DNA from 2 places in the Paenibacillus sp. OK060 genome. Region 1 is predicted to be linked to the other one. Evidence: riboswitches for the same ligand, from Rfam matches in the RefSeq annotation. Region 1 holds a riboswitch; the other holds the start of a gene.

Evidence for each region. Region 1 has a riboswitch for S-adenosylmethionine ahead of metA (homoserine O-acetyltransferase MetA). Riboswitches for the same ligand answer to the same signal wherever they lie in the genome.
Region 2: linked by a shared signal. The riboswitch ahead of BLS14_RS26385 (methionine ABC transporter ATP-binding protein) and the one ahead of metA (homoserine O-acetyltransferase MetA) in region 1 are both predicted to bind S-adenosylmethionine.

Annotation. Positions count from the first base shown of each region.
Region 1 is NZ_FNFR01000007.1:206,097-222,250, reverse strand. Features, by position in the region: gene BLS14_RS24625 (trans-sulfuration enzyme family protein) at 1-1,118, opposite strand, end outside; gene BLS14_RS24620 (aminotransferase class I/II-fold pyridoxal phosphate-dependent enzyme) at 1,111-2,298, opposite strand; gene metA (homoserine O-acetyltransferase MetA) at 2,323-3,240, opposite strand; SAM riboswitch class I at 3,475-3,599, opposite strand; gene corA (magnesium/cobalt transporter CorA) at 4,053-4,988, shown strand; gene BLS14_RS24605 (HRDC domain-containing protein) at 5,081-6,082, opposite strand; gene BLS14_RS24600 (ROK family protein) at 6,267-7,145, opposite strand; gene BLS14_RS24595 (MOSC domain-containing protein) at 7,217-7,912, opposite strand; gene BLS14_RS24590 (phosphodiester glycosidase family protein) at 7,942-9,048, opposite strand; gene BLS14_RS24585 (5'-3' exonuclease) at 9,054-9,947, opposite strand; gene BLS14_RS24580 (arsenate reductase family protein) at 10,121-10,486, opposite strand; gene BLS14_RS24575 (RluA family pseudouridine synthase) at 10,840-11,823, opposite strand; gene BLS14_RS24570 (cob(I)yrinic acid a,c-diamide adenosyltransferase) at 11,820-12,401, opposite strand; gene BLS14_RS24565 (DedA family protein) at 12,628-13,239, shown strand; gene BLS14_RS24560 (bifunctional adenosylcobinamide kinase/adenosylcobinamide-phosphate guanylyltransferase) at 13,345-13,881, opposite strand; gene BLS14_RS24555 (type 2 periplasmic-binding domain-containing protein) at 13,919-14,470, opposite strand; gene BLS14_RS24550 (aspartyl-phosphate phosphatase Spo0E family protein) at 14,633-14,854, opposite strand; gene BLS14_RS24545 (aminotransferase class I/II-fold pyridoxal phosphate-dependent enzyme) at 15,045-16,154, opposite strand, start outside.
Region 2 is NZ_FNFR01000008.1:235,376-251,529, reverse strand. Features, by position in the region: gene BLS14_RS26445 (peptidoglycan D,D-transpeptidase FtsI family protein) at 1-276, shown strand, start outside; gene BLS14_RS26440 (metal ABC transporter solute-binding protein, Zn/Mn family) at 517-1,464, shown strand; gene BLS14_RS26435 (metal ABC transporter ATP-binding protein) at 1,496-2,317, shown strand; gene BLS14_RS26430 (metal ABC transporter permease) at 2,321-3,280, shown strand; gene BLS14_RS26425 (metal ABC transporter permease) at 3,280-4,152, shown strand; gene BLS14_RS26420 (Cof-type HAD-IIB family hydrolase) at 4,436-5,185, shown strand; gene BLS14_RS26415 (DUF456 domain-containing protein) at 5,240-5,680, shown strand; gene BLS14_RS26410 (putative polysaccharide biosynthesis protein) at 5,741-7,369, shown strand; gene BLS14_RS26405 (DUF2515 family protein) at 7,519-8,799, opposite strand; gene BLS14_RS26400 (thioredoxin family protein) at 8,943-9,287, shown strand; gene BLS14_RS26395 (COX15/CtaA family protein) at 9,600-10,529, shown strand; gene BLS14_RS26390 (Cthe_2314 family HEPN domain-containing protein) at 10,746-11,474, shown strand; SAM riboswitch class I at 11,605-11,746, shown strand; gene BLS14_RS26385 (methionine ABC transporter ATP-binding protein) at 11,874-12,908, shown strand; gene BLS14_RS26380 (methionine ABC transporter permease) at 12,909-13,568, shown strand; gene BLS14_RS26375 (MetQ/NlpA family ABC transporter substrate-binding protein) at 13,648-14,484, shown strand; gene BLS14_RS26370 (DUF2167 domain-containing protein) at 14,653-15,657, opposite strand; gene BLS14_RS26365 (SDR family oxidoreductase) at 15,982-16,154, shown strand, end outside.

The DNA.
Region 1 (16,154 bases):
AATCCGTCAGTTATACCCCGATCACGGCGAACCTCAGCCGGCATAGCCGCATGAGACATCATCGCAGGATAAGACAAGATACTTTCAACCGCACCCAAACTCACGGCAACAATTGGCAATTTCACACGATTAAGTACTGCCTTGGCCCGATCGCCTGAACCAACGTCAAATGACACGACTGCCCCGTATCCGCTTGACTGACGTTCATGAGCTTCACGGCCGGGATGATCCAGCAGCCCCGGATAAAATACAGCCGTAATATCACTGCGTCCACTAAGCCATGCAGCCAGCTTCGCTGTGCTCTGTTCACTGTGTGCCATACGCGCACCCAAGGTTTTCATACCACGCATCAGCAGCCAGGATTCCTGAGCCCCGAGCACGGTTCCAAGTCCATTCTGCAATTGTTTTAGCTGTGTACCCAATGAATCCGTACTAGCAACGGCTAAACCTGCCAGCACATCACTGTGTCCGCCAAGAAACTTGGTCGCACTATGTACGACAATATCCACCCCGAGCTCAATCGGACGTTGGTAATAAGGCGTCATGAAGGTGTTATCAAGAATGGAGATTAACTCATGTTCCTGTGCCCAGGAGGTGACTGCAGCAATATCCGTGATCCGAAGTGTCGGGTTGGATGGTGTTTCCATATAGACTGCCTTCGTATTCGGTTTGAGCGCTGCCTTCACTTCATCAATATTGGTCATATCCACAAAGGTAGTCTCAATCTGCATCCGGCTCAGAATGGAAGTAAGCAGTCGATACGTTCCTCCATATACATCTTCCGTCACAATCATGTGATCGCCTGCCGAGAACATCATGAACACACTGGAGATGGCAGCCATGCCTGAGGAATAGGCAAATCCGCGTGCCCCACCCTCCAATAATGTAATGTAATCCTCCAATGCCTGACGAGTCGGGTTACCGGAACGACTATAATCATGTTGAGGTGGATTAAAAATATCAAAATGATGGAATGTGGAGGCCTGGTAAATTGGCACACTGGAAGCCCCGGTGGTTTTATCGATTTCATCACCGAAATGCAGCAGCTTGGTATCGAACTTCAGGTCGGAATGAACATTCCGTTCATGATTGTTGGCATTATTGTTTTGCTCACTCATGATGCGTTCCCCCTTCTATCTCCTGCTGTGCAGCTGTGAGTGCATTGCCCAGATCGGCAATCAGATCTTCGGCGTGCTCGATCCCTACAGAGAAGCGCAACAGACGGTCATCTACACCTACCGCGTCACGAATTTCAATCGGAATATCCGCATGGGTCTGTACCGCAGGATAAGTCATCAATGACTCTACACCCCCGAGGCTTTCCGCAAAAGCAATCAGTTTGATGTGACGAAGCAACGGTTCAACATAACGAGCATCCTTTACTTTGAAAGAGAAAATGCCTGTATTTCCACTGGATTGTTTATTCTGTATTTCAAATCCGGGATGATCCGACAAACCAGGATGATACACTTCATTAACGGCTGGGTGCTCCAAAAGGTACTTGGCAATCGTCAAAGCATTATACTCATGCCGCTCCATACGAAGAGCGAGTGTCTTCATGCCTTTCATCAGCTGATAGGAGTCGCTTGGAGACAACACTGCTCCAATAGAATTGTGCAGGAATGCCATTTCGGCCGACAATTCTTCCCCTTTGGTAATAATTAATCCGGCAAGTACATCATTATGACCACCCAGATACTTCGTGGCACTATGGATGATGATATCAGCACCGAGTTCAATTGGACGCTGGAAGAATGGAGTCAGTAGTGTATTATCCACAATGGTCAGCAAGTTATGGCTCTTGGCCCAGGAGCATACCGCTTCCACATCCGTAATCATCATTAGTGGATTGGTTGGTGTCTCAATAAATACCGCTTTTGTATTCGGCTGACGAATACTTTCCAGAGCTGCCAGGTCATTGGTATCTACGTAACTTGCCGTCACACCAAATCGAGACAGGATGCGTTCAAGCAAACGATACGTTCCGCCGTACAGATCCAGCGATACAATCAGATGATCCCCTTGTCCAAATAAAGCGAAAATCGTTTGCAAAGCAGCCATGCCGGAGCTACAAGCAAAACCTGCATCACCGGATTCCAACGCTGCCGCTGCTTCTTCCAACACTTTACGGGTTGGATTGGTCGTACGAATATAATCAAATCCCGTGCTTTGTCCAAGCTTTGGGTGGCGAAACGCAGTGGATTGATAGATCGGAAAATTAATGGCGCCCGTTACCGGTTCATTGATAGACCCAATTTGGGCCAATCGACTTTCGATTTTCAACTTATTGTCTTCCATTGCAGCATCCTCCTGTAATGTCGATTAGATTTGCGGACCAATATCGTAAGGTGTCTCTTGATACACATAGTAATTGAGCCAATTAGAGAATAATAAGTTTGCATGTGCCCGCCAAGTGGCCGGGGGAACACGGGAAGGATCGTCATTCGGGAAATAATGTCTAGGCAGCGCAATGTCCATGCCTTTAGCTGCATCACGGTCATATTCCCATTTCAATGAAAGAGGGTCATACTCAGCATGTCCGGTTGCAAAAATCTGTTTGCCGTCTTTGGTAGCAACCAGGAAAATACCCGCTTCCTCAGATTCAGCCAATATCTCAAGGTTTTCGTTTTTTTCAATATCTTCACGTCGCACTTCCGTATGGCGGGAATGCGGGACGTTGAATACTTCATCAAATCCGCGCAGCAACTGCACATTGGATCTGTTGATCGTATGTGAGAATACGCCAAAACATTTTTCATCCAGCGGAACTTTGGGAACTCCAAAATGATGGTATAAACCCGCTTGGGAAGCCCAACATATATGCATGGTCGAAGTCACATTGGTTTTGGTCCATTCGAAGATCTCCTGGATTTCTTTCCAATAGTTCACGTCTTCAAAGTCCATTTGCTCTACAGGAGCGCCTGTAATGATCATGCCGTCAAAACGGCGGTGTTCAATCTCATCAAAGGTTTTGTAGAACAAGTCCAAATATTCCTGGGAAGTATTCTTGGACGTATGAGACTTCGGATGAACCAGAACGATATCTACCTGAATTGGTGTGTTACCCACCAGACGAAGCAATTGTGTTTCTGTCGTTTCCTTTGTGGGCATCAGGTTTAATATAGCGATACGTAGTGGACGAATGTCCTGCTGGTAAGCAGATGTCTCGTCCATGACAAAGATGTTCTCTCCTGCAAGTACTTCCTTGGCAGGCAGTGTGTCTGGAATTTTGATTGGCATGGTGTTTCTAACTCCTCCTTGTGCATAAATAGATGCAGCCACTGCGGAATCGATACGATTCGCATCCGTACAGTTATAGGCTGCCATGAGCTTGCCTGCAGGCGCTGAATTGCAACCACATTGCTGGCGGCAAGCTCAAGTTCCTTAGCGAAAATCACTGCTGAGAAGTCGGTGCATATAACAAAGACCTTCCTCGGATTCCGAGAAAGGTCATATGTAAATAGATATGCGCCTCTCTCATCTCTCAGTTACAACAGTGTCACTTGGACACTTGGTCGCTGCAAGAATTAGCACCGTGCGGTATACCGCCGGTTGCCGGGTTTCATCGGGCCAGTCCCTCCACCTACTCTTGATAAGATTTCGCTTTATTCAATTGTAAATACTAGTGTGGTTCACCTTTTACTTTAAGACATTAATCCCCTCACGTCAAGGTGTAGTTCAATGTCTGTTCCTCAGGATCGGAACCGTTCATCATCCGTTGTCATACACTGCTCCAGGGCGCGAAATCGACACATTTTTGCGCTTGAAAGGACCCTGTACCAGCGGTATACTAGACAAGTGTTATAAACCCTTATGTGAGAGGTGACATATTCAATGGATGGCGACCCGAGGCCTGACTGGCAGCCGAATTCCGACAAACTGCATAGAGAATTGATATCAGCATGCCGGCAGCGGGACGTTACTTCCCTTTGATTATAGAGCGAACGCAGTCCTGACTTCCAGGCTCCGCTGCCGACCGGCTGATCTGTTCTTTTTGCGCCCATATTGATGAAATCCGCCCATTTGGCGGGTGCAGAAGGAGTAGATGAATAATGAAAATCCGGTTGGTAAATAACGGTGTATTTATTCCGGTGGACGACATTCAGCAGGCGCTGACTCCACCAGCGGAGGGGTTTTACTGGATTGATGCGGACGTAGACGATTTGGCGGTACTTCAACCGCTGTTCATGATGCATGATCTGGCCGTGGAAGACTGTTTGAGTGACGAAGAACAACGTCCGAAGATTGAAATTTATGAGAGCCATTATTTTATTGTTATTAATAGCATTCGTTTTGATGATGAAGAGATTTTTTTACGTGCCGTCAACTTGTTCCTTGGCAGACACTTTATTATCAGTGTGACCAAACAGAAAGTCAGCGAATTGCGGACATTGAAACCGATCCTATGGGAACAGGAAATCAGTACGCCGGATAAGCTACTGTACCTGTTGGTTGACTTAATTGTTGATAATTACTTTACCGTCGGTGACCGAATTGAAGCGCGTATCGAGAAGCTAGAAGAAGACATTCTGATGCACACCAAGAAGTCTCATCTGAATGAGATTATCGGGTTGCGCAGTGAGATTCTGTGGCTGAAGAAAGTGCTTGGACCTCAGAAAGAGGTCATTAACACACTCAATAAAAAAGATCTGCGTCTTATTGATGATCAACTGCAAAAGTATTTCAGTGACATTTATGAGAATGCTGTGAAAATATCCGAAACCTTTGAGACTTATCGCGACCTGATGGGGAACTTACGAGAAGCTTACCAATCCAGTATCGCCAACCGGGCGAATGAAATCATGCGTGTGTTCACCGCCATTACCACGGTGTTCATGCCGCTGACCGTTATCACTGGCATCTATGGGATGAACTTCACGAACATGCCTGAGTTGGACTGGAAATATGGTTATTTCGTGGTTATTGGCCTAATGGTTACGCTGGGCCTAAGCATGTTCTTTATTTTCCGCAAAAAGGATTGGGTTTGAAATAGCAAAAGACGAAGCGCTCCACTTTTGGAGACGCTTCGTCTTTTTTTATAATTAGTTTATTGTATGACAACTAACGTCCTATTTCCAATCTAGCCTGCATTCTGCTCCGTCTCTGTGTGACGACGAAACCGGATGCGAATCATGCGCAGTCTTTCGTAGACCTGCTCCAGATTGCTCCCGCCAGGCTTCTCTTCTCCATACACCTTATGTAACACGGGCTTCAGAAACGTATCTCCCAGCTCCTCGTAGGCGCTCCATACCGCCTCTTGCTCCTCTTCGGGCATGACAGCAAGCTCCGCATCGAGTAGACAATCTGTGTCATACCCCTCCAAATCCAGTGCCTCTAACAGTTCAATTAGCTCCCGACGGGACAATCCGGAACGATTCACGATCTCCTCTAACGTATATCCTTCTTTCATCCCTTCAAGTACCTGCTTCCGTGTGGTAAATCTGTCTAGCTCCTGCTTGTATTTCTGCTCTCTCTGTTTGTACAACCAGCTCTCATATTCTTGTTCCTTCAGAACCGAGTACACCCACTCTAGCGGAAAAGATGTGGAACGTTCCAGTCCATTCGTAAGCTCCAACCATTCAGCTCCGTACTCGGAAGCCTTGCTCTCTCCTACGCCAGGCAGTTGCATCAATTCATCGATGGTTTGTGGAACAAATGCACTGATCATGCGTAACAACCGGTTCGTTGCAATAAAATAGGGGGCCTTCCGGTCAGACGCTGCTCTCTTCCTGCGCCATATGCATAGGTCCATATACAGCCCCTCATTGCCATATAATTCACTGTAACAATGAAGACGTTGACCGCCATAACTGCGCGACTTCAAATCATCATTTTCGTGAAACATACCCTGCAGCAACGGACGATATCCTTCGCCCATCTGTATGGCTAACTGATGACGATAAACATGTAACAGCTCGTCCCACGAACTGCCAGCATACCAGATGTCATCCGTTCGATCTCCTTCTTCATATCGGCTCCATCCCAGATGCCACGCTCCTTCTTCTTCACCGATCCACAACTGCGCATGCTCTTCATTCTGACCTGACATTCTGGATAATCTGTTCATGAAAATGACTTCCATTTCTTGTCCCTCCTTCAATAGTTCAGCTCGACACAGTCTGTTTTGTGCTAAATTAAGCAACAAAAAAAACACCTCTCCTGCAAAATCCATGCAAGAGAGGTGCTTCCTCATAAACCGTGCTATGCTGTTGCTCATAATATTACCACAATGGAAAAATTCGTCAACTGCTTGTTTGTAAAGCTATTTACTTGTTCAAAGCCAATTTGGCCAACGCAAGCGAACCACACAGTCCTGCGTTATCGCCAAGTCCCGGTGAAACGACATACTTGTCAATTTCGGACTGAAGTGCAGGATGCTGAACGTATCCAGCGAGCAATTCCTGCAGTTTGCTGCGAACCATTGGGAACAGATGCTCCTGCTTCATCACACCGCCACCCATTACAATTTTCTGAGGTGTGAGGATCAATACATAATTCATCAGAGCATGCGCCAGGTAATGTGCTTCAATCTCCCAGGCCTTGTGATCGGCTGGCAGATCGTAAGCTGGTTGCTCCCAACGTTTATTGATAGCAGGACCTGCGGCAAGCCCTTCCAGACAGTCTCCATGATACGGACAGAACCCTTCATACGTATCTTCAGGATGTCTGCGTACAATGATGTGTCCCATCTCTGGATGTGACAATCCATGGACCATTTTGCCACCTACAACTGCGCCTGCACCAATACCCGTTCCGACAGTAATATACAGACAGCTATCCAGGCCTTGTGCAGCCCCCCAGGTTGCTTCCCCAAGCGCAGCACCGTTCACATCCGTGTCGAACGTCATCGGTACATCAAAGTGCTCCTTGAGCTTACCAATCAGGTTATACTGACCCCAATGCGGTTTGGGTGTTGTTGTGATGTAACCATAGGTCGGGCTTCCTTCAATCGGATCAATTGGACCAAATGAACCTACACCCAAAGCTTCAATACCTTTACCTTCAAAAAAAGCGATTACTAGAGCCATCGTCTCTTCCGGTGTCGTCGTTGGAAAGCTTACGCGCTCAAGAACTTCTCCTTCTTCCGTACCGATACCACATACAAATTTGGTTCCTCCAGCTTCAATTGCGCCTAAAATCGTCATGTTAGTCACTCTCCCAAGTAGTTTAAAATTAAAATGGATCTTCGAATCTGTTCTCTAAACGAGGGCATGAATTAATCCTGTTCAGCAGTTTCGAGCTTGGCCAATCGCTTCAATAAGGTCTGCTTCCAGCTGTCGGCTAACGTTGGAATGGCCAGCAAAGCACGCATAGCAACGGCATCCTGCTTCCCCTGATGCATAATTCGATTGGCTTCCAGAATGGTCATTGATGCAGGGTTCGTGCTTATTCGTCTGAATATTGCAGAAGGAGTTACCTCGCCCTCTTGCAACACCCGAAAATAAAATCCGGTATGCCCGCTATCCTGAAAATAAACAGGCAGCTCTTTGTAATCATACCGTGCACCAAGCTTGAAGCAAGGCTGTCTTGGCTGGCTGACCTGTACCGTAGCTTCCCCCAATTCATACACATCACCGATCCGGACTTCTTCCTCCATACAGCCTTCAACTGTCAGATTTTCTCCACAAGCTCCCCAATCCAGCTTGCGATCCATCAGTTGTTCAAGCGCCGCATAACGACTGTAATCGTATACACAAACTGCCTTATCAGGCCCACCATGATGCTCGAGATCCGCCTGGGCATCCCCTGTCATTCCGGTGAATGACAGGAAGACCGGGCTGGATATGGGATTTTTCACAATGCCGCTCATCACTTCGCGCTTCTGGCCAGGCAAGGCCTGAAGTTGCCCTACGTTTACAGCTAATACCGCCGTTTTGCTTTCATCTGGCTTCCGGTTATGTGTGAGTGTCATCTGATCCTACCTCCCATATTAGCTTTCTTTTAACGAACAGAGCCACCAAAAACAAGTGTATTACTTAACAAGCGGCCCGGGGAAGTAAGCATTTTGCCACCAGCATACATGCCAGAAGATGCACCACCATCCAGGTTCATTGCCTCCTTGGCACCAAGCTTCTGCATGACAGCAGCCCATTCTTTGATCGTCGCTCCTGAGACGGTAGCCAACATAACCGAACCGTCGGCCATTATGGCTATACCGCTTCTTGCGCCGGAGGCATTGAGAATTTTGGTATCCTTGAAGCCCTCACTCGTTGGATTTACGGCAACTTTGCCGTCTTTCACCAGACGCGGACCTGCGCCCACAGCGGTAACTACATCTTGCCAAGGGATCTCTTTGCCTGCTGCATTGGTGTATTTATAATTCATCTCTACAGTTGATCCAACGGTGAAGCGATCCGACGAAGATTTCTGATTTCCCGTGAAGACCAGCACCGAGCCATTCTTCGGAATGGCTACATCGGTATTCGGTACTTTCTTGGTGACAATCCCTTTCTCCATCACAACCGCCGTACCTCCTTTGAACCCGACTGTAGATCCCCGCTCTGGCGTGTATAACATCGTAATACTCGCATTCGCGGAAGGTGTTCGGTTAATAAAGGTCGCATACCAACTGCGTGATTTCCCTTCTTTATCTGTTACTTTACCCGTCAGACTCACTTGAAGCGAATCCATGATGGCTGAACCATCTTCCTTAAACCCAATCGTTGTTCCGTATCTTCCAATATGTATAACCTTGCCATTTGCTATTAACATGCCGTATGGATCTGGAGCTCCGTTATAAGCTTCAAAAAATGCTCCGTTAATGGCCGCTTGTGCGCCATATGCCTTAACAATCGAAGGTAATGTTGCGGTCTGACCGACCTGCTTCTTCGCCAATCCTACGGTAACTGGTGTACCCTTGGGAATACTAACCGTCTGCACGGTAAAACTGCGTCCTGCTGCTTTTACTTTCTGTACCTTGGTGCTAATTGCCGCTTTGGCATCCGCTGTCTGTGGAGCACTCACCGCTCCTGAAAGGATTACCGGCAAAGCAAGGACGAGGGCCATAGCCCCTGTCCACCACTTTTTGCCCGTCCTTTTTGTCTGCATACTACTCACCCTATTGCCACTCCCATCCAAGAGCCCAGGCTCTTCATCTCAAGTTGTTCGAACTTGTCCATCACCGTATCCGGATCAAGACGCAATTCACATACATCCAGTGCACAAGCTACCGGAACAGCACAGTGAATCTCTGCCAGTTTACGAGACAGATGAAGCATATCGAGATCATTCTCAATCTTGTTACGTACCGAAGGGGTAAGTTTATCCATATTGTCCAAAATGCCTTCTATGGAGCCAAACTCCTGCACAAGTTTCAAAGCCGTCTTCTCCCCAATGCCCCGTACCCCAGGATAATTGTCACTGGCATCGCCCATCAGACCTTTCATGTCAATCACTTGACGAGGTGTCAGTTGTTTCTCCGTCATTAGAGATTCAGGCGTATACACCATGTAATTGCCATGACCTTTTTTCATAATAATAATGCTTGTGCGGTCATCAATCAGTTGCAGCATATCATGGTCACCCGTAAGTACCATCACGTTCATATCCGTCTGCTCGGTGTAGTACTTGGCAAGTGTACCGATGCAATCATCAGCCTCATATCCTTGAGCGCCAATATTCGGAATGTTCAAACTATCCATCACTTCACGAATCAGAGCAAATTGAGGAATCAGATCATCCGGAGCTTCCGGACGGTTCCCCTTGTACGCTGCATACTCTTCACCGCGAAACGTCTTGCCCCCCATATCCCAACAGCATACGACATGACTTGGCCCAAAGGTCTGAACCGCATCCCAAAAATAACGGATAAATCCGTATACTGCGTTGGTTGGCACGCCTGCCTTTGTACGTCTGATATATCCGCTTGCAGATGTTGCATAGAATGCACGGAACAACACCGCCATACCATCTACCAGCAACAAAGTAGGTTCATTACGTTGATTCACTTGAATTTGTTCTCTCCTGTCCTGTATCTAGCAAATAAAATATCGAACTAATTCTATCATTATAGCATAGTTCCGCCAAGGATCGACCAGCCAAAAAAGCCCTGAAATTTGAACATTCAGAGCCTTTTTCACCTTGGTTCATTTAACAATCAATGAAATCATTCATCTATAAATTACGCGTTGTTCCATTCCTGCTCATACGTGTCTTCTTTGAATCCTACGGTCACTTTGTGACCATCCGTAACGATTGGACGTTTAATCAGACGACCATTGGAAGCCAGCAAACGAATCTGCTCTTCTGTGGACAACCCTGGCAGCTTGTCCTTCAATTGCTGCTCCTTGTACACTTCCCCACTCGTATTAAAGAACTTCTTCACTTCAACTCCGCTCTTCTGAATCAACTCCGTTAATTCTGCTTCGGATGGAGGTGTGTCGAAAATAGGGATTAATTCCAGCTCATGCCCCTGAGCTTCCAGCCATTTTACGGCTTTGCGGCACGTGCCACATTTGGCGTATTGATATACTTTTAGATTACTCATCGTTACTTGTCCTCCTATGTGTGCTCCGGTGGTGCTCCGGTTTCGACTTCTCGCTTCCCTTGGTTTGCTTTGCAAATCCAAAAGTCGCTTCAAACCGATACCATCGCACTGTAATTTTAAACCTCTTTTCGAATGAGAAAAATATACATTCGGTTATATCATTTTAGGATCAAGACACTATGACCTAAGAGCTCTAGAACCAAAGAGCTTATAATCGCAAGACCTTAGCCTACGGCATATTGTTCGGATACATCGCATCCCTCACATGGGTTATCTTACATCCAGTTGATATGCGGACGCACCATGCACTGAAGTCCGCACACAGCGCAAATCACAGGCCGTTTGACAGCATTTCACAATACTTCTCTAGGTGATGCCTCCGTATCCAGGCGAGCCTCCAGGGCAGCCATATCAGCGGGCAACGGGGCTTGGAACGTCATACGGCTTTGCAAAATGGGATGGTCAAACGCCAGCTCACATGCGTGCAATGCCTGACGGGCAATCCAAGTATCTCGTTCCTCCCGAACAGCCATGGTCTGCCCATCGATCTCATGCACAGGAAGGGTCTTGTACATCCGATCCCCAATTAACGGGCAGCCAATCGATGTCATATGTACCCTTATTTGATGGGTTCTGCCGCTCTCCAACTTCAGATTCACCGCACTGGCACTTCCGCCCGCCCATCGGACAACGGTCGTGTATAACGTTCTTGCCGCATACCCGTCAGGTGTAACGATTCGACGATGCGGCTCTTCGGGATCACGATCAATCGGGCCATCGATGGCCCCCTCTTCTTGGGCAGGACTACCGTGCACTAAGGCAATATATTGTTTATCCACCGTTCCTGCGATCATCTGTTCAGACACATGCTGGTGCACATATGGATTTTTTGCGATTGCCAGCACACCCGATGTTTCCTGATCCAGTCGATGAATCGGCCTGAAGCGGAATCGCTCGCCTTTGGACTTCCAATAATGGACAACCCCGTTTGCCAAAGTACCTGTGTAATGCCCATGTGTTGGATGTACGATGACACCGGAATCTTTGTTCACGATAAGCAAGTGCTCATCTTCATACAGTATCGTAAAGGGAATCGGCTCAGGTAAAATATCATCCGACTCTTCCTGTTCCATTCGGACTTCCAGGACGTCACCTGCGCTAACTTTGACGCTGATGTATACCCGCTCGCCATTCAACATAATTCCCTGCTCTGTAAGTTTGATTCTCGACAGGAGCTTGCGCGAAACCTGTAGGCGCCGCTGAAGCACGGTCTTCAGCAGCCAGCCATCTTCATTTTCCGGAACCGTGTAAATAAGTGGTGAATAATAATCGCTCATTCTTTGTCTTTGCGGCGGAATACTTTTTTGCTCCGCACATACTCAATGTCAGCTACCTGTTGTCTCGCATTAGCAGTCCGAGCTACAACGAAGAAATAATCAGACAGACGATTCAAATAACGTCGTACAGAAGGGTTGATATCCGTGTGCTGTCCGAGTGTTACGGCACGGCGTTCAGCGCGACGACATACTGTACGGCAGACATGTAATGTGGAAGAGAGCAAACTGCCCCCTGGCAAAATAAACCGTTCCACCTTCGGATTTTCCGCATCATACAGATCAATCCATTGCTCAAGCCGGGTGACCATCTCATCACGTACTTTATATTTGGTTTCGCTAATTTTTACAAAGGCGAGATCGGACCCGCAATCAAACAATTCTTGCTGAATTTCGAGCAAGTGTTCACGCAAATCCTCAAATTTCCCGTTAGCTTGATCAATAAAACTGATGGCCTGCCCAACAAAACAATTCAGCTCATCAATTGTCCCATAAGCTTCAACCCGGTCATCGTCCTTGATAACCCGTCCACCAATGACTGAGGTCTGTCCCTCGTCACCTGTTCGTGTATATATGCCCATTGTAATCCCTCCTATTGTTAATATCATTCGCATGGTAGAACGCTGGGGTTAAACATAAATGCATGCCCTTCTAGAGTTTAACTTAATCAGTATACTTGACCTACTATGAATACGGGAATGCTATTATTTTCAGAAACCAGTGAGATCCTTCACACGTATATATGAGTTGGTGTACTCTGCCGAGTATACGCCAAATCCTTGCAAACCAAAAGTAGAGGAGACGATTATGCAAAACTGGATAACCGATTTCATGGAACAATACGGCTACATAGGCATTGCACTCATTATTGCGCTTGAAAACGTATTCCCCCCCATCCCCTCCGAAATCATATTACCTTTTGGCGGCTTCATGACCACCTATACCAGCTTGACTCTTCCCGGTGTTATTATTGCTGCTACCATTGGTTCTGTGCTTGGGGCAGTCATTCTCTATGGGATCGGACTGCTGATTGATGTCAATCGGCTGGAGAAGATTGTAGAACGTTGGGGTCATATTCTGCGGATCAAAAAAGAAGATATCCACCGTGTCGATGCATGGTTTGACAAATATGGAATGTGGACCGTACTATTCTGTCGCATGGTCCCCCTTGTTCGCAGCCTGATTTCGATTCCTGCTGGCATGTCCAACATGAAATTTGGTTTATTCCTGCTCTTCACAACCATTGGAACACTGGCCTGGAATATTATTCTCGTCTCGGTTGGTGCAGCTCTCGGTGCGTCATGGGAGAGTATCCTGCACTTTATGGACGTGTACTCCCTGGTCGTATATGTACTTCTGGCGATTATTGTTGTTGGCTGTATAATCTGGTGGATCAGACGCAATAAAACTCGGAAATAAAGAAATTTACACGCATAGCTTTTGTCATAAAATAAAGCCTCCGCACCACAATTTGTGGTAACGGAGGCTTCTTTAGGCTCGTCCATCGTTTAACACTATGAAATACTAATCTTCATATCGCAGCCCTCGATCTTTGAGATCAACAGGCAAGCCAGATATCAACAGATACATCTGTTCCGAATGCGCCTGCAACGCCCGGTTAACTGACGCCATTCTTGCTGCAAAAATTCGTTCTTCCTCTGAAGGATATAAAGAACCGTGCATTTCATTGGTAATCACGAGCAGCTTTCCCTGGTAAGACAGAAGGGCGTCCAGCAACAGCTGTGTCTCTGAACGCTGCTGATCCAGATCATCACTTGCCCTGAACCCGGCTGCCATCCATGCGGTCAGACTATCCACAATGACAATCCGCTGATCTGCCAGGAAGAGATTGGATTCCCGATTAATCTGGTGAAGCACCTCCGTCAGGTGCTGGCCGTTCCCAGCCTGGATGGCACGATAATGAGCGGATGGCAATTCGGGAATCACGGGATCATGATCACCAGTGGATAAATAGATGCCCTCCCGGCTAATCCGGGCTGCGTATCCAAGCGCAAATCGGGTTTTACCACTGCCTATGCCGCCTGTGACCGTAATTAGCAATCCGCTCCCCTCCTTCAGTAGCCATACTAGATTGCATTTACTCTGTCAGCGCCTTCAGCACTTTCTTGGATTCTTCGACATTAGACGCCGACACTGGAATGGTAGCAAACAGATTTTGCGCAGCATAATCTACATCTTTGAACATTTGCATATCTTCCAGCGGAATGCCATAGAGATGTGATTCTGTCTTGATATCTGAACCGTCATCTCCTTCACCCTTTTCAACCAGGACCCCGCCTTCAAATACACCGCGCTTATACTTCTCCGCATCAAATGTATCATCCAGCGGAATATTGGAGCCGTTACTTCCGTACTGCTTCATATCAGCCTCAGGCAAAATGAAAATATCATGACCGCCAGCCGCATATTCTACCATAATTTTCTGAACATCATACATCGCACTGGTGATAACCTCCACCTTGGGCTCCTCGCCCAGCTTCTGCTGCAAATTAGCTTGCAACTGCTCCGAGATCACGGATGGATTTCCTTGGTTGTCAATGATAAAAATTGTAAAACCGTCCTTACCGCCACAGCCAGCAAGCAGAAAAATCATAGAAATAATTGCGGTAAGCCCCCAAAATCTCTTCATTCCAGTTCCCCCTTTAGTCTCCTATGTACAATATATCACAATTGTTCCACGCAAAAAAATAACCCTACCTATCCAAAGCAATCTGTTCATAGATCAAAAAAAAAGACCCTTTCCGGGTCTTCTTCGAATCGAATATGCGTAACGTTTCGATACAACGAAAAATTACTTTCCTTTAATCGGATTAGCCTTCATGTATTCATTAATCTTCAAATCTAGCAAACTGCTAATTTCAATTACAATATCGGATGTGAATGATTTCTCTTCAAGGAATATCTGTTCCATCTTGCGGCGTAGCATATGGATCTCATCTTCCAAGGAAACGTTATGCAAAGATGCGTGATCCGGTTTCACCGACCATCGGTCGCCATGATCGCCTTCTGCCAAATAATGCCCACGATTAGTCGGTAAATCATATTCAACACAAAACAAAGCCAACCCCTCCTTGGAAAAATTAGTTTCCAAATACAAGAAAAACTTATTTCAAATTGAAATTATATCACAATATTTTGTAAAAGAAAGTTATTTTTTTCTAGTTTGAAGAAAGTTTATGTCGATCAGAAGCTTCTAATCCCTATTAACCCTCTTTTTGCAGTTTGTAAACAAAGTTTCCGATTCGTTCCAAGGCTTCATTCAATTGGGTCACAGATGTTGCATAGGAACAACGAAGAAATCCTTCACCTTGTGGACCAAATACATTCCCCGGTACAGCCGCCACTTTATTTTCCGTTAGCAAACGCTCAGCAAAAAGATCCGAACTCAGCCCCGTCTTCTGGATACTAGGAAATGCATAAAATGCTCCCTGGGGTTCATGGCAGTCCAGTCCAATATCTCTAAAACCCTGCACGATAAGGCGTCTGCGCTGATTATAGGATTCAACCATTCTATCCTTCTCACCCAAACCGTTCGTCAATGCCTCAAGCGCGGCCACCTGTCCCATAGCAGGTGCACACATCACCGTGTACTGATGAATTTTGAGCATGGCTGCAATCAGTTCGGGATGTCCGCACATATACCCAATTCGCCAGCCGGTCATCGCAAAAGCCTTGGAAAACCCACTAACCAAAATGGTACGTTCCTTCATATCCGGAATCGTAGCGAAACTAACATGTTTTTGCGTATACGTCAGCTCAGCATAAATCTCATCCGCAATGACGATCAGATCATGCTTTTTGATCACTTCAGCAATAGGCAGCCATTCTTCATAGGTCATGATGGCACCTGTCGGATTGCTCGGATAACAGAGGATAAGAACCTTCGACTTCGGCGTAATTCCCGCTTCCAGCGCCTCGGCAGTCAGTTTAAATTGATCCTTCGCATACGTTTCTACACCAACCGGTATACCTCCACCAATCGAAGCGATTGGAGAATATGCCACATACGAAGGTTCTGGAATCAGAATTTCGTCTCCGGGTACAATCAATGCACGCAATGCCAGATCAATGGCTTCACTGCCACCAACGGTAACGATAATTTCGTCCTTTGGATCATACTTGGTATCAAATTGAGTATCCAGATACTCGCTGATGGCTTCCCTCAGTTTCGGCATACCCGCATTGGAAGTGTAACTGGTCATGCCTCTTTCGAGTGAATATACACAAGCTTCACGCATATGCCACGGTGTTACAAAGTCCGGTTCACCTACACCCAGTGTGATGATATCCTTGTTATCGCCAACCAGATCAAA
Region 2 (16,154 bases), on a different contig from region 1:
GTAAGTTCGTTTAACGGTTTCCCCTATGATTATGCGAGAAAAACAGGAACCTCGGAGCAGGGAACAGGACCGAACAAAAAGGAAAACGGAGTATTTATCGCATTTGCACCACGGGATAATCCGAAGCTGGCTATAGCGGTTGTTGTGCCCGAAGGTGGCTTTGGATCGGTCAGTGCGTCTCCGATTGCACGTAAAATTTTCGATGCTTACGATGAAGTGTATGGCCTTGATGGGACTCCAAAAGGGAAGAAAGATCAGGGGAAAGATACAGAGTAACGTGAAGAAACGCAAATGAATTAGCACAGATAAGCGAAAAAAGACAAACAATCTAATTAAATCGCCCATCTACTCTATTGGACAGGCAGGGGAAATTATCCCTTGCCTTTTTATTTTGCATCGGCTAAAATTTGCACAAGGGAAACATTATTAGTCTTGTATAAATTTTAATACCTTGTACAACAAAATTAGATGAGGACAATTATGTTAGGAGAGGGAAAGGGGCGGTATGAATTGTTGATGGTGAAGATGAGGAGCATTCAGAGAGGGTTGATGACACTGGCAGATGTTGTTCTGGTTATCGTGCTAACAGCGTGCTCAGGTGCAGCGGAAACAGGAGGTAGTGAAGGGAAGGTGCAGGTCACAGCCACAACAGGCATGATTGCGGATGTAGCGCGTGAAGTCGGCGGGGCATATGTTGATGTGACCGGGCTGATGGGCCCAGGGGTAGATCCTCACTTGTACAAGGCTTCACAGGGAGATATTAGGAAGCTGGAGCAAGCAAAAGTTATCTTCTATAACGGATTGCATCTTGAAGGCAAAATGACAGACATCTTGGAGAAAATGTCCAAGAGCAAAATAGTAACAGCTGTCTCGGAGAACATTCCGGTGGAGGAATTGCGTTCAGGAAAAGATACAGGCGGAACGGAATACGACCCACACGTCTGGTTTGATGTTAGCCACTGGATGCATGCCACAGAGGCTGTGCGCGATACACTCGTGGAAGCAGACCCGGAACATGCAGAAGAGTACAAGGCCCAGGCAGAGCAGTATCTAACCAAACTGGAGGCATTGGATTCCGAGGTGCGGGGAAAAATCCAGGAGATTCCGGAAGCCAGCCGGGTATTGGTTACGGCGCATGATGCCTTTGGATACTTTGGCCAAGCTTATGACATGAAAGTGATGGGGCTTCAAGGAATCAGTACAGCAGCAGAATATGGTGCAAGAGATGTCAGTGAGTTGCGAGATTATCTTGTGGACAACAATATCAAAGCGGTATTTGTAGAATCCAGCGTCCCAGCAAAAGCGATGGAAGCAATTATTGCCGGTGCGGCCGAAAAAGGACATACCGTAAGCATTGGTGGTGAACTGTTCTCGGATGCCATGGGTGCTGAGGGAACAGAAGAAGGAACGTATATCGGCATGATCCGCCACAACACTCAGACGATTGTAGAGGCATTAAAATGATAAACGATATGAAGAGAGGAGTGGACAGAGCATGAGCGATACAATTTTATCCGAAAAATCTCAATCACAACCAAATGCTAACCTTCTGAAGGGAACACAGCCTACATCAGCTCCGCTTAGCGTTCGGGACCTGGCTGTGGCTTACCATAAAAAGCCGGTGCTCAGTGGGGTGTCTTTTGATATCCCGGAAGGTCAGCTGATTGGCATTCTTGGTCCCAATGGGGCAGGGAAATCAACCTTGATCAAAGCCGTTCTGGGACTTGTTCCAAAAATGCACGGCGAGGTGAAAATTTTTGGTCAGTCCTACCGAGAACAGCGACGCCGGATCGGCTACGTACCTCAGCGTGAATCTGTTGATTGGGATTTCCCGACTCACGCGCTCGATGTAGTCATGATGGGGCGTTATGGACATCTGGGCTGGTTCCGCCGTCCAGGCAAAAAAGAACGGGATCTGGCAGCTCACTGCCTGGAGCAAGTGGGAATGGGTGATTATATGTACCGCCAGATCAGTCAGCTTTCTGGAGGACAGCAGCAGCGTGTCTTTCTGGCAAGAGCACTGGTACAGGATGCGGAATTGTATTTCATGGATGAGCCGTTTGCAGGTGTGGACGCCACAACGGAGAAAGCTATCATTTCATTGTTGGAACAGCTAAAGAAGCAAGGGAAGACCGTACTGGTTGTTCACCATGATCTGGCGACAGTGGAGGAATATTTCGACCATGTCTTGCTGCTTAATGGACGGTTGGTTGCAGGTGGACCGACGAATGAAGTATTTGTACCGGATACTTTGCAAGAGACGTACGGAGGCCGGATAGCGATGATCGGCAGCCGGTCGGAGAAAGGCCAGGTGTAGTGCATGTGGAACTGGATAGTAGCCATTTTGTCCGATCCCAATACACGCTGGATATTGCTTGGCTGCTTGTTACTCGGATTCAGTAGTGGAATTATTGGCTCTTTTACATTTTTGCGTCGTCAAAGTCTCATGGGGGATACGTTGGCTCATGCAGCTCTGCCAGGAATTTGCATCGCGTTTATGTTGACTGAAACCAAATCAGTAGGATTATTTCTGTTCGGTGCGCTTGTGGCTGGAATCATTGCGACCTTCGGCATATCGTGGATTACACGGTATTCCCGGATCAAGCAGGATGCGGCAATGGGGATTGTGCTGACTGTATTTTTCGGTATTGGTGTAGTGATGCTTACTCGGATTCAGCACGGTGCAAGCGGCAGTCAGAGTGGACTTGATAAATATTTGTTTGGTCAGGCCGCCTCCATGGTGATGACGGATGTGTATGTCATGGGCGGTGTCTGTCTTGTATTATTGATCGCTTGTCTGGCATGGTTCAAGGAATTCAAGCTGGTGAGTTTTGACCCGGGATTCGCACGGGGTATGGGACTGCCGGTTGGCATGCTGGAACAACTGATTCTGCTGTTGACCGTGATTGCGGTTGTTGCGGGAATTCAGGCGGTTGGCGTGGTGCTTGTCGCCGCTTTGCTGGTGACTCCTGCAGCAGCAGCTCGCTGTTGGACGGACTCGCTCTCGCTTATGGTACTGTTGGCCGGCGTATTTGGAGCACTGAGCGGTGCGACAGGTACAATCTTCAGCACATTGGTGCCTAATCTGCCTACAGGGCCAGTAACGGTACTGGCGGCGACAGTGCTATTTGCAGGTTCCGCATTGCTTGCTCCACGGCGCGGACTGTTAGCACGCCGTTTGCGAAGTATGCAGGCGAAATCCGCTTACTTGAGAGAAGAACATGCCAGGCTACAGACACTCTCTGCACAGCGAGCACAGCAGGAACGGGGTGAGTTGTAATGGCAACGTTTTGGATTCTATTAACGGCCATCCTGGTATCCTCCGCTTGCGCAATTCTTGGCTGTTTTCTCATATTAAGGCGGATGGCTCTGGTTGGAGATGCGATCAGTCATGCGGTTCTCCCAGGTATTGCGATTGCTTTCCTGTGGAGCGGTTCACGTGATTCGTTATGGATGCTGCTTGGGGCAACCGTATTTGGATTACTGACGGTGTTCTTCATTCAAAGCTTACAGGCTGGAGGACTATCATCGGATGCTTCCATCGGAATAGTGTTTACGGCACTCTTCGCAGTGGGTGTGATTTTGATCAGTTTGAATGCCGGGCATATTGATCTGGATCTCGATTGTGTCTTGTTCGGTGAGATCGCTTATGTCCAGTGGGATACCTTAACGCTTGGAGGGACGGATGTAGGCCCAAGGGCGGTCTGGATGCTGGGCATCACCTTGCTGGTCATCCTCCTTGTAATCGGCTTGTTCTACAAACAGTTCAAGTTGTGTGCCTTTGATCCGGCGCTGGCTGCGGCCTGCGGCATTCCGGTGGTGCTGTTCCACTATTTGCTTATGGGGCTCGTTTCCATGACATCTGTGGCTTCATTTGAGAGCGTAGGATCTATTCTCGTGGTAGGCATGTTGATTGTACCTGCAGCGACGGCTTACTTACTCACGGATCGACTGGGCAAAATGATTCTGTACAGCGTGCTCGTAGGAGCAGCTTCCTCGGTTGGAGGGTACATCATGGCTTACGCGCTGGATGCTTCCATTGCAGGTTGCATGGTGGCGGTAGCAGGAATTCTGTTTGTGCTGGCCCTGTTGCTGTCTCCAAAGCATGGTATTGTCTTCCGATATGCTCGTCGCAAATTCGCGGCACGTTAATGGATAAAAAAGTAGCAGCCGTCTGCATTGCAGGCGGTTTTTTCATGGATACGGGTAAGTTTTATCTTATACCAGACTCTTACACGAATTGGAACAGACACCTGTGCCCTTGTTGCAAAGGTTCACCCGTATCGCGGGTTACTTTGTTGCAGGCCGACGATCTGTGGTAAAATGTCGTTAGCTGTGACGTCCGGAGTATCCGCCTACGCGGATGCCGGGCGATCTTTTTGTGAGAGTATTTGGATAGGGAGAAGTAGAGAGACAACTGAGGAGGAAATACGGTATGAGTGAACTAAAATACAAATTGCTTGCATTGGATATGGATGGAACATTGCTTAACGATAATCATGAGATCACACAGGAAACCGCCAAATGGATTCAGATCGCCATTCGTCGGGGAGTGCATGTGTGCCTTTCGACGGGAAGAGCTGTTTTTCATGCGATGCCTTATGCGGTACAGCTTGGGCTGGAGACCCCGATGGTAACGGTCAATGGCAGTGAAGTCTGGAAAGCTCCGCATGATCTGCATATGCGCCATCTGATGGACCCGGCATTGATCCGCAAAATGCAGGAGATTGGCGAAAAATATAATAGCTGGTACTGGGCATACTCCGTGGAAGAGCTGTTCAACCGTGATCGCTGGACGGACAATATTGAAGGTCTGGAATGGCTGAAATTCGGATTCAATACCGAAGTAGATGAAGTCCGTCACCAGATTATGATGGAGCTGCAACAAATGGGCGGCTTGCAAATGACGAACTCCTCACCAGTTAATATTGAGATTAACCCTGCTGGTGTATCCAAAGCGAGCGGTGTAGCTGAAGTCTGCAAGCTTCTGGGCATAGAGATGTCCGAAGTGGTTGCTGTTGGAGACAGCTTGAACGATCTGGCGGTTATTGAAGCTGTGGGTCTTGGTGTTGCCATGGGCAACGCGCAGGAGCAAGTGAAGGAAGCGGCTGACCTGATCGTAGCGAGCAACAACGAAGATGGCATTGTCGAAGTCATCCGTGATCATATTTTGAAGGGGGAATAACCTTTGCTCGCAACCGTTGGCTGGATTTTAATTGTACTGCTGTTTGCGGTGGGGATGGCCGGAACGGTATATCCCATACTGCCTGGTGCTGTAGCGATTTTCTTCGCGTTTCTGGTCTATGGCTGGTTCTTCAGCTTTGTTCCGTTCGGTGTATGGTTCTGGATTATCCAGATTTTGATCGTAGTGGTGCTGTTTGTGGCTGATTATGTCGTCAGTGCCTGGGGTGTGAAGAAATTCGGCGGCTCCAAATTATCGACGACTCTCAGTACGATTGGTGTCATCATAGGCCCATTTGTTATTCCGGCATTCGGACTGGTACTGGGACCATTTATCGGTGCTTTTATCGGGGAACTGATCGGAGGGTCTTCACCTGCCAAAGCTTCCAAAGTCGGATTTGGTTCCGTGGTGGGGCTGTTTACAAGCACCGTTATGAAAATTATTTTGCAAATCGTCATGATTGTTCTGTTTATTATCTGGGTGGTAAGATTCGCATAGACGTTCGGGAGCGGCTTCATCTGGATGCACGTCGGTGTGGGGGAAAGAAGGGGAATTGGTTTGTCTAAGAAGGAAACATTCATTAGAGGTACGCTCATCTTGGCGGCAGCTGCGCTAATTGCGAGGGTACTCGGATTGGTTCAACGGGTGCCGCTGGAGCATATCCTCGGCGATATCGGTAACGCATCGTTTACCATCTCCAATACGGTATATTTAATGCTGTTAACCGTAGCTACAGCAGGCATACCGAGTACACTTAGCAAAATGGTCTCGGAACGTTATGCACTGGGACGCGCAGGTGAAGCTCAACAAATCTACCGTGCAGCCCTGATCTTTGCGGCTGTAGCCGGGGTAGTGATGTCTACTTTATTATGGTTCGCAGCACCTTATTATGCGACGTACGTATCCAAAGTACCGGAATCGGTGAGCGCCATTCGGGCCTTGGCTCCAGCGCTACTGCTCTTCCCGGCCATCGCAATGATGCGTGGATATTTCCAGGGTCGCGGCAATATGACGGCAGGCGGCATTTCACAGATTGTGGAGCAGTTTGCACGTGTAGGTACAGCGATCATCGTGGCGTTTGTTATGCTGCAATGGAATTATGATGATCAAACCATTGCTGCAGGGGCTTCATTTGGGGGCGTATTCGGAAGCATTGGCGCTTTTGCGGTCATGTTGTACTTCACCTTGAAACTTCGCAAAAATGACCGTGCGGCGCAATTGAATTATGAGCGTGCGGAGCAATTGCCCATGCGGGGTATCTACAGCGATATATTCAAACTTTCGATTCCAATCGTTTTATCTTCACTCGCTGTTCCGGCGATTAACTTTATCGATTCATCGCTGGTAGTTCCATTGCTTAGCGGACGAATCGGGATGGATGAAGCGACAGGAGTTCTTGCCATTCTCGGTGCCAAGGCCCAAAGTATTGCAGGCATTCCTCCGATTTTGGCTATCGCACTGAGTCAATCACTTGTGCCAGTCATTTCGGCAGCTTTTGCACGCAAGGATGAAGTTCATCTGAAAAATCAGGTGACGCTTGCTTTGCGCATTTCGATTCTGACAGGAATGCCGATCGTTATCGCTCTGTGTGCGGCAGCGTATTCCGTTAACGGTTTACTGTTTACCAGCCCAGACGGGACACCAATCATTACATTGCTGACGTTCGGTACCATTTTCCAAATTACGATGATGACCACCAACTCCATTTTGCTTGGGGTAGGTAAACCACGGATTACAATGATCAGTGTAGCTACCGGTATCGTAGTCAAACTCGTAGCGAGTTTAATTCTGGCTCCAATCTTTGGCATTTACGGGATCATTATTGCGACCGCATTGTGTTTCCTGGTTATTACGTACCTCAATTTGCGGGTGCTTCGCAAAATTGTTGATTTCTCGATCATGGGTGATCGTTGGAAAGGATTCATCATTACCGTGCTGTGTGCAGCGGGTTTTGGTTTTGCGGCGAACTGGGCTGGGAACTCTATCTTTGATTTATTCCTGCCAACACGTGTATCCTTCCTCGTTACCTGTCTGTTTGTGGGTGCGCTTGTGGTTATCGTGTACTTGGTACTCATGGTTGTTCTACGTGTACTTCGTAAAGACGAACTGGGCAGTTACCCTCGTATTTTGCAAAAAATACTCCGTCCGCTCATGCGTCTACAACGTGGAGCCGGGCAACGTGGATAATCGATTCAACACACAATACCCACTTCGTTATATTGTTTGAAATAAGTACAAGCTCTGTCTGCTTTCATAGCGGACAGAGCTTTTTTGTAATACCGAAAAAAGGTAGTCCATTATTGACTTCTAGACGTTCCTTTTTAAGGCCTCTGTCCTTAATGAGTTAAGGTTTTGGCATCATGCGCCAATGCAGTTTTCAGCATTCCATACCGATGCTCATGACTCATCTCAAACAGCCAAGGGCGGCGCGGGGCCGTGAGATGACCGAGACAATCGCGATTTTGCAGCCAATCCTGCCTTGTAATCGGTTCATACGGCGTATCACCCCATACAGCCAGCAATTCAGGACTATATAACCGTTGTCCTTCCGCTAGCCATTCTTGATCCAACAGCTCCTGACTATAGAGCTCAGCTTCTCCGGGTTCATCTTTATGTGCGGTGAACAGACCAGGCCAGTATTCAGCACGTGAGCCACGGTGGGGAACCGAGCGCACAAACTCCAATACTTGTGTGTACACTTGTTCTACTCCAAACAGCATTGCATATAAGCCTTTGCCAAACATAATCCGCTCATCCAGCTTGCCAAAATGTTCAATAACCCGGCCTGCAAGACCTTTTTCCCGCCCGAGTGGAAATACGATATGGTTCAGCCCAGCCAGATTATGCAGATGGAATGCGGGTTTGGACAGCACTTGTTTTTGAAAATAAGGATGCTGCACGACACGGCTCTCGATATAGTTCTGCTCATTAATAATTAATGCCACACTAAGCAGCGAGCTGCATCGCTCCAGCCAAAATCGTTCCCAGAACGGTGTCATGAACGCCGATACATGAAAATGGGACAACAAATGAAAACAGCTCCGGCCGATCCGGCGGCTATTCATATATAACAGAAGCTGGGGATAAGCATCTTGGAAAATGAGGGCATTACATCGCTCCAGTAGTCGATACATGTGCTCACGGTCTGTTTGATTTTGCAGATTATGCATAAGGTCACTTTGAAGATCGGTCATGTGATATCCGCCGTTACGGGATACCATATGGGCAAGCAGGGCCCAATGCAGCTCTGGATACTGTTCGTAACATTCCAGGTATGCTGCTGTGCGAGTGATGTTACTCCGGTTGTTTTCCTGCGTTAATGTCTTGATCTCTTCCAGAATGATGCAGTCCTCTTCACAGACCAGTGCACTGAGCGTATTTCGGGCAAAAGAACTCTCGTTTCCAGGCAATAGGCGCTCCACCTCTGCTTGTAAGGTTGCAGCCATGTCAGAGTCCCAAGCCATATCACGCAAGGGATGACGAAGCTGTGCAGAGGCCTGCCAAGCCGCCTGTTTGCCCCTCCACACTTCCCGGGCCGCACCGGGGATGGATCGAACCATCTGTAATATTGACCCATGATGGGCAGACTCGGAGGAATCCGATTTAACGGAAGTCATGACATGACCTCCTTTCCTGATATTCTGATTACGCTTTTAGTTTAAGAAGCTGTTGATGTCAGTATGCGCCGAATATTTGACTTCCACTCCGCAATTTGCTTCACTTAGAGGATAAGACAAGGTATAGAAAGGAAGATGTTGTAATGGAAAAGATTACATCGAAACCGGAATTTGATGTGGCAATCCAATCTCCGCGTTTGACTGTAGCTGTATTTAAGGCAGATTGGTGTGGTGATTGCAAGTACATCGATCCGTTTATGCCTGAAGTTGAAGAGAAGTTTGCTCGTGAACTGAAGTTGGTTGAGGTCGACGTAGATCAGGTGGGTACAGTGAGCGAAGAGCAAAATATCCTCGGCATCCCCAGCTTTGTAGCTTACACAGATGGCCGGGAACTTGTTCGTTATGTGAACAAACTGCGCAAGTCGAGAGAAGAGATTGAGCAATTCCTGCAGCGTGCAGTTGAGGTGTATAACACGATTCATAAATAAAGCATGACAGGTTAACCATGTTAAAGGTTATAATTAAAGGAACGCCATTTCTCTTGAAATAGGGAAGTGGCGTTTGTATTTTCCGAGTTTTCGGGAGAAACTAAGGTTGTAATAATGTACATATTTGTCGATGACCTGTGGGTCAACTTCTCGACAGACGTTAACATTTTGTCACAAAGCGCGGCGTCAATGACACATTTATCCGGTATAATGAATTTAGTTGTGAAATAAGTGTCAAAGTAACGAATCAAGCGGAGGATGTAGTTCTTCGCCATCTTAAACCAACAGCGGGTGAGAAAAAAATTGAAGCACATAACCTTGTTTAAATGGTTAACCGTATTAACCTGTCTTGTCATGTTTCTGGCCACATTTGGCGGAGGCGTAGTGACCCGAACGGAATCGGGCCTCGGCTGCGGCGCAGAATGGCCTTTATGTAACGGAAAACTTGTGCCTGCACATACTGTTGCCTCACTAATTGAATTTTCCCATCGCGCCGTCAGCGCACTGGCAGGGCTTTTGTCCATAGCCTCTTTTGTAGCATTTTTGCGGTTTGGCAAATCACGCCGTGATCTGCAATTGTTTTCATTGTTAACACTGATATTTGTTATTGTCCAGGGAATTATGGGGGCTTTTGCAGTCGTATTCTCCCAATCTTCCGCAGTCATGGCACTGCATTTCGGATTTGCCTTAATTGCTTTTGCCAGCTCCTTGATGATGGCGCTTGGTATTCGGCAGGAAGCTCGCCATGGTGGATTGGAAAGACTGAATCGATATCCGCGAGTTAGCAAAGGGTTCCGAAATCTGGTGTGGTTTTCCACGATCTATACGTACCTCGTGGTATATACTGGAGCATTTGTGAGCCATACGGATTCTGCTGGAGGCTGTTCAGGCTTTCCGCTCTGTAACGGGCAGATTATTCCTGAGCTCTCGGGAGGCGTAGCTGTTGCTTTTGCTCACCGGGTGGCGGCTGTTTCATTAGTAATCGTCATTGCAATTCTCGGTCATTTTGCGTATCGCAAACATCCGGATAACACGGAATTAAGAGCGCTAGGAGTCATTTCTGTTGTACTGGTTTTGTTGCAAGTGGTGATTGGTTTTGGTCTGATGCTCACGATGAACCGTCCGGAAGTGTATATGTTCGTAGCGCTGGCGCATATGCTTGATATTGCCATTTTATTCGGTGTATTAACGTATATGAGTTTCCTGGTGTACAAGTTGCATCGGCCCGTTAACCGGTTCTAATCTATATCCGAATTATTGTAGTTCAGGGGATGTATCCAGTGAAGTTCACCATCCGATGATGTACATCATTGGACAGGTGAACTTTGTTTGATGTCAGGCGTGTCAGGGCACCCTATTGTAAGCAGCGGTCATACGTTTACTCTGATTCCGATTTTGTTTAATATGATGAATTATTATTAATTTGATGATCTGCAGAGTGGAAAGAGGAGGCTATATATGCTGCGAACGTTGCTGGGTGAAAAGCCGCGTAAGAACGAAGGCATACTAAAGGACGCGATGGAAGCGATGGCGGATACACTTGAGCTATTTCAGCGACAGATGCATGTGGACCATGATCCTACCCATGATTTTCGTAAACTGTATATATGGACCCAGGGACTGATCTCTTCGCTGGATGAATTGGAACAAAGCTGTTTTGCAGCTTCCCATTTCCGTCAGAAAGTCAAAGCGGGCTCTACGGATGATATGACATTACTAGAAAAAGCGGAGTATGCCCGTTACGTCTATTTTTATAAGGATGGCTTCATCCGATGTTTTGCCATTCTGGATAAGTTAGGTACAGTGTTGAATGAAATATTTGAGCTGAATACAACCAATGTTAAAACTCATTATTCATATTTCACCGTATTAAGACAGTTCGGATATGATAAGCTGCATTATGTTCTTGCCAACGAACTAATTCGGATCAAGGACTCTTACCGTGAGCCAATGAGCAAATTGCGCAAACGACGAAACATGGAGATTCATTACATGAACTCCGAAATGCAGGATGATCTGTGGCAGTTACACCAGACTTTGCAAGGGAAAGTGAAGCTGGAGGATCTGGATCAACATGTCGTGGAACTCCGGCAGGGTGTGGATATGGTATGTGAGACGTTAAAAGCAGCGTATGGCTACATCAATGAGAAATGGCATAAGCAGGTATTGCATCAACCGAAGAACTGATTGGATAGTAATATTTGCCTTTGACAAATCGGAATACTTGGATTATACTGAGTTCCTGATCGACAGTTAGATGGAATTAACATTTATGACATTAACATTATAACTACTACTGAACTTATAAATTAAATATTTCTTATCGAGAGCGGCGGAGGGACAGGCCCGATGAAGCCCGGCAACCGATTTATAACTGCATGACAGCTGTGTCATACTTTATAGATGTTAGGTGCTAATTCCTACAAAATGGTGCAAGGCACGATTTTGGCAGATGAGAAGGTATAATCTTTCACGTGAAGAGCCCTTTTTGTTTCTGCAAAAGGGGCTCTTTTTTTGTACGATGAAGGGGAGTTTTCCTTTCATTCGGGTAAAGATACATGTAGGCAGTGGGAAGGAGCAGTAATTTTGATTGAATTAAAAGGTTTAACCAAGAAGTACGGTAAAGGTTCAAAAAGTACGACGGCCTTATCGGAACTAAATTTGAATATCCGCAAGGGTGAAATATTCGGAGTTATCGGTCATTCCGGTGCAGGCAAGAGTACATTGATCCGTTGTATCAATTTGCTCGAACGCCCCACGGCAGGCGAGGTTTGGGTTGATGGAATCAACCTAACCGATCTCAATAAGTCCGATTTGCAACAACAACGGCGTAAGATCGGCATGATTTTTCAACATTTTAATCTGTTATCCTCAGCTACGGTATATGACAATGTGGCTTTTCCTTTAAAGCTCGTTAATACGCCCAAGGCTGCAATTGATCGAAAAGTGAAGGAAATGCTCGCATTGGTTGGACTGGAGAACCACAGCAATAAATATCCGGCCCAGCTGTCAGGCGGACAGAAGCAAAGGGTAGGTATTGCGAGAGCGCTCGCGAGTGATCCGAACGTGCTGCTGTGTGATGAGGCCACATCGGCACTTGATCCCCAGACAACTGATTCGATTCTGAAGTTATTGCTGGATATCAATGAAAAGTATAATCTCACGATTGTTCTAATCACCCATGAGATGCACGTGATCCAGAATATCTGTGATCAGGTGGCGGTTATCCATCAGGGAGGCATCGTGGAGCAAGGGCCAGTGACGGAAGTATTCCTCAAGCCGCAGCATGCCATTACGCGTGACTTTATGATGCGGGACCATGAGGTGGGAATTGCATTAGAAGAGACCGCTCTGGCGAGTGCAGATGTCTCATTACAGAAGGATGGATCTTCTAAGCTTGTGAAAATATCCTTCTTGGGCAATAAAACCTATGAGGCGATTTTGTCCAGAACGGTTCGTAAAACAGGAGTGGATTTCGCCATTTTGCAAGGCACCATTTCAACGATCAAACAAGTTCCCTATGGACAGCTGACCGTTCGGTTTGAGGGGCAGTCAGATGAGATTAATCTCACCATTAAAGAATTAGTGGATCAGGGACTTGATGTGGAGGTGCTTCGTTAAATGGATTTTTCAACAGTGCGTTGGGAAGAAATCGGTAAGGCTTCAATTGAAACACTGCAAATCCTAGGAGCATCGGGCCTGTTCACGATAATCATTGGTTTGCCGCTAGGCGTATTGCTGTTTATGACGGCAAGGTCGACTTCGATTCAATCTCAAGTGGTGTACACGATACTATCGTTTATTGTAAATATTCTGCGATCAGTGCCTTTTATCATTTTGATTGTTGCACTCATTCCATTTTCGCGTTCACTGGTCGGTACAGCTACGGGAGTGCTGGGCGTTATACCACCACTCGTCATTGCCGCAGCTCCATACTTTGCCCGGTTGGTGGAAACTACACTGCGTGAAGTGGATCGTGGCGTCATTGAAGCCGCACAGGCGATGGGAGCTTCAACTGGACAGATTGTAAGGCGTGTACTTCTGCCAGAGGCATTGCCGGGTCTGATAGCTGGTATCACCATTACAATCGTAACTCTCGTTTCCTACACGGCGATGGCGGGAATGGTCGGTGGTGGAGGTCTTGGAACATTGGCAATTAATTATGGCTACTATCGATATCAGAATGAAATTATGATTATATCCGTTGTATTTATGATCATTTTGGTGCAAGTGCTTCAGATGGCTGGCGATCGTTTGGTTAAATGGTTCACCAGGAAATAACACATATATAGCATTTACCTGATTCGGTATCGATTTGGGGCAAAATGCAAAAAAATTTATTGGAGAAGGGGTTTTACACATGAAAAAATGGTCTTTTGCTCTACTTAGTATTATGCTGATTGCGGTTCTAGCGGCTTGCGGAAACAACAAGGATTCCGATAGCGGCGCTGATAATGCTGGAGGCGCACCGCGCACCGTAGAATTGAAAGTGGGAGCATCCCCTACACCACATGCAGAAATTTTGGAAAGCATCAAGCCTGAACTCGAAGCTGAAGGTATTCGCTTGCAAATCGTGACTTTCAATGACTATGTTCAACCGAACCAACAGCTTGAAGATAAACAACTGGATGCGAACTTTTTCCAACACCAACCTTACCTGGATACAGAGAACAAAGAACGTGGTTTCCATCTCGTTGCTGTAACACCTGTGCATGTTGAGCCATTTGCTGGCTATTCCAAAAAAATCAAATCATTGGATGAGTTGAAAGACGGCGCAAAAGTAGCCATTCCTAATGACCCATCCAACGGCGGTCGTGGACTGTTGTTGCTTGCGAAAGAAGGACTAATCACGCTGAAAGACAACACAAATATCACTTCTACGATTCAGGATATTACAGCCAATCCGAAAAACCTGAATATCATCGAGCTGGATGCAGCCATGATGCCTCGTCAACTGGATGAAGCAGATCTGGTATTCATCAACGCCAACTACGCGCTGGAAGCCAATCTGAACCCAGAGAAGGATGCGCTGTTGATCGAGGACCTGCAAGGTAACCCTTATGCAAACATTCTCGTATCCCGTGAAGATAACAAAGATGCAGATGCCATCCAAAAACTGGCTGCAGCCCTGCATTCCGAAGAGGTTAAAACATTCATCAAAGAACGTTATCAAGGTGCTGTAGAACCGGCGTTTTAAGCTGAACGATTAAGCTGAAAATATATTGTATACTCGGCTCCACTTGTTATGGAACTACTAAAGAAAGCCCTGCATTCTCTTTATGGAGAATGCAGGGCTTTTTGTTTTGTACATCATGTTAAAGAGTGCTTCAATGTAAGAGCACTTTAAGTACGTTACTTATAAGCTTTAATGTTTATTCGGATTCGGATCAGTATCTGAATGTCCATCTGTCTGTTGGCTATCAGAGCCTGCGGACTCCTGTCCAGTAGCATGCTGTTGGTAAGCTTCCTCTGCAGGAGATAGCGAATTCTGATCTCCTGGGTCAGCATCTTTTTTGCGGCCGGTCAGCTTGCGACGAATCCATCCGAAAGCACCGACAATAGCGGCCACGATGACAAACCATCCTTTTTTAAGTAAAAGCAATAATCCAACTTTCTTAGCTACAGCTACACCAGCACCACCGAGAATCAGACTGGTCAGGCCAAGTTCTGATTTTTTGTCTACGGATGCATCAAACTCTTCATAGGTATTTCCTTTGATCACGTTGAGCTGGTTAAGCACGGAGCTTTCAAACTGTTTGCGATTTTCTTCAAAATTGGCACTATCCGTAACGAGGATAACACCGATGTATCCTTCGCGGGTGAGTACATTCACATTATAATTGACGAGTTTTTCCCGCTCTGCATCCTCAAGACCAAGAGAATAGATCAATTGATGTTTGCTGCTGTCATAGGTGGGCTCAATTTCCCATCCGGTGATAAACAATTGATTTTCGGGGGTTGTTTTCTCATTTTGATCTTCTGTACCTCTTTTGTAGCTATCGAGCAGTTCATCGGCATCCAGATCGTCTTTCTCACTATCATCGACATGACCGGTATCGTTATATTCAAAGATAACATACCAGTTGGAGTTTTCGCCGGCGCCATAGATACTTCCAATTTCCGTTCCATTGGGGAAGGAGTCCGTGTCTTCCAGGAACCTTTGGGTGTTAGCTGCATCGAGATAGGAGAGATTTTCAGCTACGTTTAATGTTGCTTTGTTATCAAGGACTACGTCTGAAGGCCCATCAATCCATTGATAATCTTCGGTGGAGCTATTGCTTTCACTTTCTGCAGATGCTGTGGTCGAGAATGGAGCTTGAAATGAGGCGATAAGCAAAATTGCGAGTAGAGAGGCTAACCATCTTTTCATTTACGCTGTATTCCTTTCGAAGGTGTCATGCAATGTTGTCATTTACATGAACATATGTATTGTGTCGTTATATTCATAAGAAAATAAGGACTTATCGACATTAACATAGGCATCCAGACCAGACAAGGTAATTATGGATATAAAGGGTTAATTTTCCTACAAAAGACCTAATTCATTTTATTTCAATGGTTTGAAAGATAAGTATTTAGTCCTTAATTTACACTTTTTTGCAAATGGTACAGATTGGTGGGAAACACGAGTTGTGGGGGGATGATAAATCTTTTATACTGAATGAGTGACTGCTCTTTGAAGAGGGGGATGAACGTGAAGGGAAAGATTGCCCTCATAACGGGAAGTGCCAAAGGTCTTGGTAAAATGACGGCTCTCAGTCTGGCGGATCAGGGTTGCCATATTGCTCTCAATTACGTACATAGCCGTACGGAAGCTGAGGCGTTACAGACTCAGATCATAGCCAAGGGTGTGCGGTGTATTGCCAT